DNA from 2 places in the Variovorax sp. 22077 genome. Region 2 is predicted to be linked to the other one. Evidence: predicted binding sites of a transcription regulator. Region 2 holds the regulator's gene; the other holds the start of a gene.

Region 1 (4,414 bases), on a different contig from region 2:
CGGCACCGCAGCCGGTGGCCAAGCCCGCGCAGGCGGCGCCCTCCAGTGCCGGCAATGCGGCTGGCGAGGCGGCACCGGTCACCTCCGGCACCGGCATCGCCGCGCTCGACCGCCTCGTGGGCGAGTCGGAGCCGATGCGGCTGGTCAAGTCGCGCATCGCCAAGGTTGCGCGCGGCATGGCGCCGGTGCTGGTGCGCGGCGAGTCGGGCACCGGCAAGGAACTGGTTGCGCGCGCGGTGCATGCCTGCAGCCAGCGCAGCGAAGGCCCCTTCGTCGCGGTGAACTGCGGCGCGATTCCCGAGAACCTGCTCGAGGCCGAGTTCTTCGGTGCGAAGAAGGGCTCGTACACCGGCTCGTCGCAGGACCGCGACGGCTACTTCCAGGCCGCGCGCGGCGGCACGCTGTTCCTCGACGAGATCGGCGACCTGCCGCTGGCCATGCAGTCGAAGCTGCTGCGCGCGATCCAGGAGCGCAGCGTGCGCTCGATCGGCTCGACGCAGGAAGATGCCGTCGACGTGCGCATCGTGAGCGCCACTCATAAAGACCTGCACGCCGAAGTGCAGGCCGGCCGCTTCCGGCAAGACCTTTTCTACCGCCTCAACGTGATCGAGATCGCGGTGCCTGCGCTGCGCGACCGCCGCGAGGACCTGCCCGCGCTGTGCAACGCGCTGCTGTCGCGCATCGCACAGGACGGCGGGCTGCCGGTGCCTCACCTGTCGGACGAGTTGCTGCGCCGCCTCGCACAGCATCCGCTGAATGGCAACGTGCGCGAACTCGAGAACCTGCTGCACCGCGCGGTCGCGCTGAACGACGGCGACGAACTGCACCTCGACCTGATGGGCGGCTTCACGGCCGCGGCCGAAGCGGCGGCATCTTCTGCGCCCGCGCCGCTTTCGCTCCTGGGCGGCGACGCGGCGGCCGCTCCGGCCCCGGCGCCGGCCGCGCCGGTGGCGGCCTCTACCCGGCCCGCGCCTCCGCCGCTGCCCTCCGACCTTCAGGCCTACCTCGACCAGCAGGAGCGCGAGATCCTCGTGCGCGCGCTGCACGAGAGCGGCTTCAACCGCACCGCCGCCGCCGCCCGGCTCGGCATGAGCCTGCGCCAGATCCGCTATCGCATCGCGCGGCTGGGCATCACCACGCCCAACGGCGATGACGGCGCGAGCAGCAGCCATGCCGACGACTGAAGAAGAAGCGCTCGCCGCCGAGTCCGGCGACGCACTCTGGCAGGCCGGCTGGTACCGCTTCGCGAAGGCGCTGCCCTCGCCCAATTTCGGGCCCAGGCCGCAGGGCGCGCAGATCGATCTCATCGTGCTGCACTCGATCAGCCTGCCGCCCGGCGAGTACGGCGGCGACGCGGTGCAGCGGCTCTTCACCAACCGGCTCGACTGGGACGCACACCCCTACTTCCAGTCGATCCGCGGGCTGGAGGTTTCCTCGCACTTCTACGTGCGGCGCAACGGCGAGCTCTGGCAGTTCGTGAGCTGCGACGACCGCGCCTGGCATGCGGGCGTGTCGACGTGGCGCGGCCGCGGCAACTGCAATGACGACTCCATCGGCATCGAACTCGAGGGCCTCGAAGGCCAGCATTTCGAAGAGCCGCAATACGAGACGCTCGCGAGCCTGTGCGCCGCCATCGCGCAGCATTTTCCGGTGGCGTACATCGCCGGCCACGAGCACATCGCGCCGGGCCGCAAGCAGGACCCGGGCGCCGGTTTCGACTGGCGCCTTCTGCGCGAACAACTCGGCTGGAAGCCACAGATGTTTCCTGAGCAGGTCGTCGGGCGCTAATTTTTTTCAATCGCGCGGCGCCTCGCGATGCACCGCCACCGCGCTGCAGCGAAGAGAAAATCCGAAGGGCGCAATGCAGCAACCATGCGCCCTGCAAGCCCAAATCGGCCTGCAAGCCACAGCGCATGCGGGTTGCGGGACCATAGGCCAGTATTCATGGGGCATCTTCGCAGGTGTCCTATGTCGGAAGTAGTACCGGAAATCCTTGTATCCTTTCGAAAACGCTACATCTAGTGGGTTGTATGCCCCCTGCACCCTAGATATAGTGTCTTCCGTCCGGTCCCGTACACCGGTGCGGCGCCGGGCCAGGCGTCGCCATCCAACAAGAATTGCCAACCGAGAGGAAGCGAATGCAAACAGCCCTGAATCCCCAATCGACCCCGCGTGCAATCCCCTCCACGCCGTCGCAGCCGCAGCGAGACACTGCCGGCTCCCCCACCGGCCAGAACCTGGCCCACTACCAGATCATCCGCCGCAACGGCGCGGTGGTGCCCTTCGAGCCGAACAAGATCGCCATCGCGATGATGAAGGCCTTCCTGGCCGTTCACGGCACGCAGGGCGCGGCTTCGGCCAGCGTGCGCGAGACGGTCGACACGCTCACGCAGGGCGTGATCCGCGCGCTGGTGCGTTCGCGTCCGGGCGGCGGCACCTTCCACATCGAGGACGTGCAGGACCAGGTCGAGCTCGGCCTGATGCGCGGCGGCCACCATGAGATCGCCCGCGCCTACGTGCTGTACCGCGAGCGCCGCACGCAGGAACGCTCCAAGCAGGGCGAGCAGACCGCGCCGGCCACGCCCGCGCTGCACGTGCTGGACAAGGGCGAGCTGGTCGCGCTCGACGTGAACGAGCTCAAGAGCCTGATCGAATCGGCCTGCGAAGGCCTGGGCGAGAGCATCACGGCCGCGCCGATCGTCGCCGAGACGATGCGCAACCTGTACGACGGCGTGCCGCTCGACGAGGTCTACAAGGCATCGATCCTGGCGGCTCGCACGCTGATCGAGAAGGACCCCGACTACACCTTCGCCACCGCGCGCCTGCTGCTGCACACGATCTTCAAGGAGATCATCGGCCGCGAAGTGCTGCCCGCCGAACGCGCAACCGCCTACGCCGACTACTTCCCGCAGTTCATCAAGAAGGGCGTGGACAACGACCTGCTCGACGAGAAGCTGCTGCAGTACGACCTGCCCCGCCTGGGCGCGGCCCTGAAGCCCGAGCGCGACAACCAGTTCGACTACCTCGGCCTGCAGACCCTGTACGACCGCTACTTCCTGCACGTGCGCAAGACCCGCATCGAGCTGCCGCAGGCTTTCTTCATGCGCGTGGCCATGGGCCTGTCGCTCAATGAAATCGACCGCGAAGCGCGCGCCATCGAGTTCTACGAGGTGCTGTCGTCGTTCGACTTCATGTCGAGCACGCCCACCCTGTTCAACGCCGGCACGCTGCGCTCGCAGCTGTCGAGCTGCTACCTGACCACCGTGCCCGACGACCTGGACGGCATCTACGAGTCGATCAAGGAGAACGCGCTGCTGTCGAAGTTCGCCGGCGGCCTGGGCAACGACTGGACCCGCGTGCGCGCGCTCGGCAGCCACATCAAGGGCACGAACGGCGAATCGCAGGGCGTGGTGCCCTTCCTGAAGGTGGTGAACGACACGGCCGTGGCCGTGAACCAGGGCGGCAAGCGCAAGGGCGCCGTCTGCACGTACCTCGAAACCTGGCACCTCGACATCGAGGAGTTCCTGGAGCTGCGCAAGAACACCGGCGACGACCGCCGCCGCACGCACGACATGAACACGGCCAACTGGATCCCCGACCTGTTCATGCGCCGCGTGATGGAAAAGGGCACCTGGACGCTGTTCTCGCCCTCCAACGTGCCCGACCTGCACGACCTGTTCGGCGCCGACTTCGAGAAGGCCTACGTCGCCTACGAAGAGAAGGCCGCCCGCGGCGAGATCAAGCCGAGCCGCACCGTCCAGGCGACCGACCTGTGGCGCAAGATGCTCACGATGCTGTTCGAGACCGGCCACCCCTGGATCACGTTCAAGGACGCATGCAACGTGCGTTCGCCGCAGCAGCACGCCGGCGTGGTTCACTCGTCGAACCTGTGCACCGAGATCACGCTAAACACCAGCGACACCGAAACCGCCGTGTGCAACCTGGGTTCCGTGAACCTGCTGCAGCACCTGAAGGACGGCAAGGTCGACCAGGAGAAGCTGAAGAAGACCGTGTCGACCGCGATGCGCATGCTCGACAACGTGATCGACATCAACTACTACGCCGTGAAGAAGGCGCGCGACTCGAACCTGCGCCACCGTCCGGTCGGCCTGGGCCTGATGGGCTTCCAGGACGCGCTGTACGAACTGCGCATTCCCTACGCCTCGCAGGAAGCCGTGCAGTTCGCCGACGAGTCGATGGAAGCCATCTGCTACCACGCCTACTGGGCCTCGACCGAGCTCGCCAAGGAGCGCGGCAAGTACTCGAGCTACAAGGGCTCGCTGTGGGACAAGGGCATCCTGCCGATCGACTCGCTGGACCTGCTCGAGAAGGCACGCGGCGGCTACGTCGAGGTCGACCGCTCGGCCACCCTCGACTGGGACGCGCTGCGCTCGAAGATCAAGGCCGACGGCAT
Region 2 (4,414 bases):
CGGCCGACTGGTCCGGCAGCCTCAGCGCCACGAAGTTCGACGCCGACGGCAAGCTCTCTGCCAAAGCCGACTGGTCGGCGCGTGATCTGCTCGATACCCGCATGGCAAGCGCTGGCGCACACGACCGGGATCGCAATGTGCTCAGCTTCTCAGGCACCACGCCTGCGTCGGGGGGGCGTGCGGCGACGACCGGCGTGGGCGTGCCGTTCAGGTGGGCCGCCTTGAGCGACGTGCAGAGAGCCGCGCTCAAGGCCAGCGCCGACACCGGTCCCGAAAGCGCCGCCCTGGGTCGGGCCGTGCTCGACTTCCTGCGCGGGGACCGCAGCAACGAGGGCGCCGGTCGCCAGTTCCGCAAACGCGGCCACGTGCTCGGCGATATCGTGGGCTCCAGCGTCTGGTATTCGGGACAACCGAAAAGCGGCTTCACAGGTAACGCCTACGCCGCGTTCGCAGCAGTCCCTCGCGCGCCGATGGTCTATGTCGGCGCCAACGACGGCATGCTGCACGCCTTCAACGCAAGCACTGGCAAGGAGGCGTTCGCCTACGTGCCCGAAGGCCTCTACGGCACGGCGGCGGTGCCGAATCTCAAGTGGCTCAGCGAAGGCGGCTACACCCACCGGTACTACGTCGACGGGAGTGCCTTCGTCGCCGACATCTACATGGGGGCGGCATCCTCGGCCAGGACGACCGACGCGCAGAAGGCGGCCCACTGGAAGTCGCTGCTCGTGGGCACCCTGGGCGCGGGTGGCAAGGGGTACTTCGTACTCGACGTCACGAGGCCCGAGAGCATCGACGAAGGCAATGCCGCCGCCGTGGCGCTGATCGACACGACCGCGCTTGCGGACGATGACCTGGGCCATCAGTTCCAGCAGCCTGCGATCGACGCCTTCTCGGGGCGGGCGCTGCAGGTCGCACAGTTGAGCAACGACCGAAAGGCCCTGATCCTGGGCAACGGCTACAACAGCAGGAGCGAGAAGGCGGTGCTGTGGATCCAGTATCTCGATGGGGACAAGGAAATCCTCAAGATTCCCGCGCCGACCACGCAGGCGAAAGACACGGGCAACGGCCTGTCCGCGCCACGTCCGGTGGACCATGACGGCGACGGCAAGGTCGACCTTGTCTACGCCGGCGACCTGCTCGGCAATCTCTGGAAGTTCGATCTCAGCAGCACCGACAGCCGCCGGTGGAAGGCCACCATGGGGCCCTTCGACAGGCGCCGCGCGGCCGGATCGGAATCCGCCTCCGGCCTCGACGACAAGCCGTTGTTTGCAGCAGGAGCCGGCCAGCCGATCACGGCGGCGCCTGTTGTGGTCGGGCATCCCCACGGGGGCTACATGGTGGTGTTCGGCACTGGACGACTTTTCGCCTCGGGTGATGAAGGCTCGACTGCGGACCAGTACCTGTATGGCATCCGGGACCTGGCCAACGGAAGCTCGGGCACTGCGGCCTTCACCGATCTCGTGGCGCAGACCATCGGCGACGCTTCCGTCACTGAGGGCGACGCCGAACTGCGCACCGTCTCCCGCAATGGCGTGAGCTTCGGCGGTTCGCGGGCCCGGCGTGGCTGGCATCTGAAGCTGCCGGTGGCCGGCGAGCGCATCGTCTATCCAGGTGACGTCCTGGGCAGCGGCGTGGGTCTGTTCTCGACAACCATCCCTGGTTCGAGCAGCAATTCGGTCGACTGCGCCGCCGGCACGGGCGACGACGGGTGGTCGCTGCTGATCGACTTCTTCAGCGGCTCCGCACCTGCAGGCATTTCGTACACCACATCCGGTGCGGTGGGCGCCTACGCGGGCTTCAGGAACCGCTCCGGCAGGGACGACCTGGTCCTGCAGCCGCAGAACCGGCAGAAGGGCCAGGACGTGATCTGCAATGCCGCTGGCGACTGCAAGTCACCCATCCGGCCGGACATCGTGCGCCGATTCGGCTGGCGCAGTCTGATTTCGAGCGACTGAAACGGAAACCATGGACAAGAATCCCAGAGCACAAGCCCGCCCGTGGGCTCGTTCGTGCGGCTTCACGCTGATCGAACTCATGATCGTGACGGTGGTTATCGGAATCCTCGCTGCCATTGCCTACCCGAGCTACACCCGCTATGTGCTGCGGGCCAAGCGCGCGGACGCAAAGCAGCAACTGCTGCAGGCGGCGCAATGGAACGAGCGCTACCTGACAGCCAACGGCAAATATCCGCTCGGCAGCGTCGGATTGCCCTCCGGGCTGAAGCAGTCCCCTTCGTCCGGATCGGCCAGCTACAACATAGGCTATGTATCTCGCAGCGAAACCAGCTATACCCTGCAGGCCGTACCTCAAGGCGCGTCAGCCGCAGACGAGTGCGGAACGCTGACGGTGAACCATCGAGGCGTCAAACTGGCCGCAGGGCGGACAAGCAGCGCGGATTCATTGGTTCAGCTCTGCTGGACCCGCTGAATTCGGGCGGAGAGAGGAGGTAGGGGCGCGCGGCGCGGCTCAGATATCGCGCAGCAACTGCCTGAACTCGTCCACGTCCTCGAAGCTGCGGTACACCGAGGCGAAGCGCACGTAGGCGACCTTGTCGAGCTTCTTGAGTTCGCGCATGACGAGCTCGCCGACCTTGGTCGAATCGATCTCGCGCAGGCCGCTGGCCAGCAGCTTCTGCTCGATGCGCAGCAGCGCGTTGTCGATCTGCTCGATGCTCACGGGGCGCTTGCGCAGCGCCAGCATCATGGAGGCGCGCACCTTGGTCGAATCGAAGTCGGCGCGGCTGCCGTCCTTCTTCACGACCACGGGAAAGTTGACGTCGGGCCGTTCGTAGGTGGTGAAGCGCTTGTCGCAGGCGCTGCACTGGCGGCGCCTGCGGACGAAGTCGGCGTCTTCTGAAACGCGGGTCTCCACGACCTGCGTTTCAAGATGGCCGCAAAAGGGGCATTTCATGCGGCCAGGTCTTCCTGCTTCTCTCTACGAGCCGACAACAGATCAGCGGTAGACAGGGAAGCGGCTCGTCAGGGCATGAACCTTGGCGCGCACCGCTTCGATGTTCGCCGCGTCGCGCGGGTTCTCGAGCACGTCGGCAACCAGGTTCGCCGTGATGCGGGCCTCTTCGTCCTTGAAGCCGCGGGTGGTCAAGGCGGGGGTGCCGATGCGCACGCCGCTGGTGACCATGGGCTTTTCCGGGTCGTTGGGGATCGCGTTCTTGTTGATCGTCATGTGGGCGCTGCCCAGCACGGCTTCGGCTTCCTTGCCGGTGATGCCCTTGGAGCGCAGGTCGACCAGCATCACGTGGCTTTCGGTGCGTCCGCTCACGATGCGCAGGCCGCGCTGGGTGAGGGTCTCGGCCACGATCTGGGCGTTCTTGACCACCTGTTGCTGGTAGGCCTTGAACTCGGGCGACATGGCTTCCTTGAACGCCACGGCCTTGGCGGCGATCACGTGCATCAGCGGGCCGCCTTGCAGGCCCGGGAAGATCGCGCTGTTGATCGCCTTCTCGTGCTGCGACTTCATCAGGATGATGCCGCCGCGCGGGCCGCGCAGGCTCTTGTGGGTGGTGGAGGTGACCACGTCTGCGTGCGGCACCGGGTTGGGGTAGACGCCCGCAGCCACGAGGCCGGCGTAGTGGGCGATGTCGACCATGAAGATCGCGCCGACGTCCTTGGCCACCTTGGCGAAGCGCTCGAAGTCGATGCGCAGCGAGTAGGCCGAGGCACCCGCGATGATCAGCTTGGGCATGTGCTCATGCGCCTTGCGCTCCATCGCGTCGTAGTCGATTTCTTCCTTCTCGTTCAGGCCGTAGCTCACCACGTTGAACCACTTGCCGCTCATGTTCAGCGGCATGCCGTGGGTCAGGTGGCCGCCTTCGGCCAGGCTCATGCCCATGATGGTGTCGCCGGGCTTCAGGAAAGCCAGCATCACGGCTTCGTTGGCCGAGGCGCCGCAGTGCGGCTGCACGTTGGCCGCGTCGGCGCCGAAGATCTGCTTGATGCGGTCGATGGCCAGCTGTTCGGCCACGTCGACGTGTTCGCAGCCGCCGTAGTAGCGCTTGCCCGGATAGCCTTCGGCGTACTTGTTGGTGAGCTGCGAGCCCTGGGCGGCCATGACGGCCGGGGAGGCGTAGTTCTCGCTGGCGATCAGCTCGATGTGGTGTTCCTGGCGTGCGTTCTCGGCTTGAATCGCGGCCCAGATTTCGGGGTCGGTCTGTTCGACCAGGATATTGCGTTGGTACATGGCAGTCCTTTGAAGACGAGGTCCTTGTTCTTCAACCAAACAAGGGCTGCCCAGGCGAACGGCTGAACGCCTGTGTGACCAGGCGGTACGCTTCCCAGTGGTATTCCACGTCAGCGCGTGGCACCTTGATGGGTGCTGCGCCTATCGCCAGTCGCGTACCGCTCGAGTGTAGCTCAGCAGGCCGCACCCGCGCTGCCGAAACTCCTTCAGGAAACGG

Evidence for each region. The regulator NrdR, encoded in region 2, represses ribonucleotide reductase genes. The targets are predictions, from matches to a motif close to CACNANATNTNGTG.
Region 1: the regulator NrdR is predicted to act here: its motif matches at 2,043-2,056, upstream of ACTJLF_RS21825 (ribonucleoside-diphosphate reductase subunit alpha).

The regions. Positions count from the first base shown of each region.
Region 1 is NZ_JBQEQC010000015.1:154,906-159,319, forward strand. It holds gene ACTJLF_RS21815 (sigma-54-dependent transcriptional regulator) at 1-1,184, shown strand, start outside; gene ampD (1,6-anhydro-N-acetylmuramyl-L-alanine amidase AmpD) at 1,171-1,788, shown strand; gene ACTJLF_RS21825 (ribonucleoside-diphosphate reductase subunit alpha) at 2,139-4,414, shown strand, end outside.
Region 2 is NZ_JBQEQC010000002.1:239,332-243,745, reverse strand. It holds gene ACTJLF_RS03620 (PilC/PilY family type IV pilus protein) at 1-1,955, shown strand, start outside; gene ACTJLF_RS03615 (type IV pilin protein) at 1,966-2,427, shown strand; gene nrdR (transcriptional regulator NrdR) at 2,467-2,910, opposite strand; gene glyA (serine hydroxymethyltransferase) at 2,953-4,197, opposite strand; ZMP/ZTP riboswitch at 4,239-4,362, opposite strand; gene ACTJLF_RS03600 (transglycosylase SLT domain-containing protein) at 4,404-4,414, opposite strand, start outside.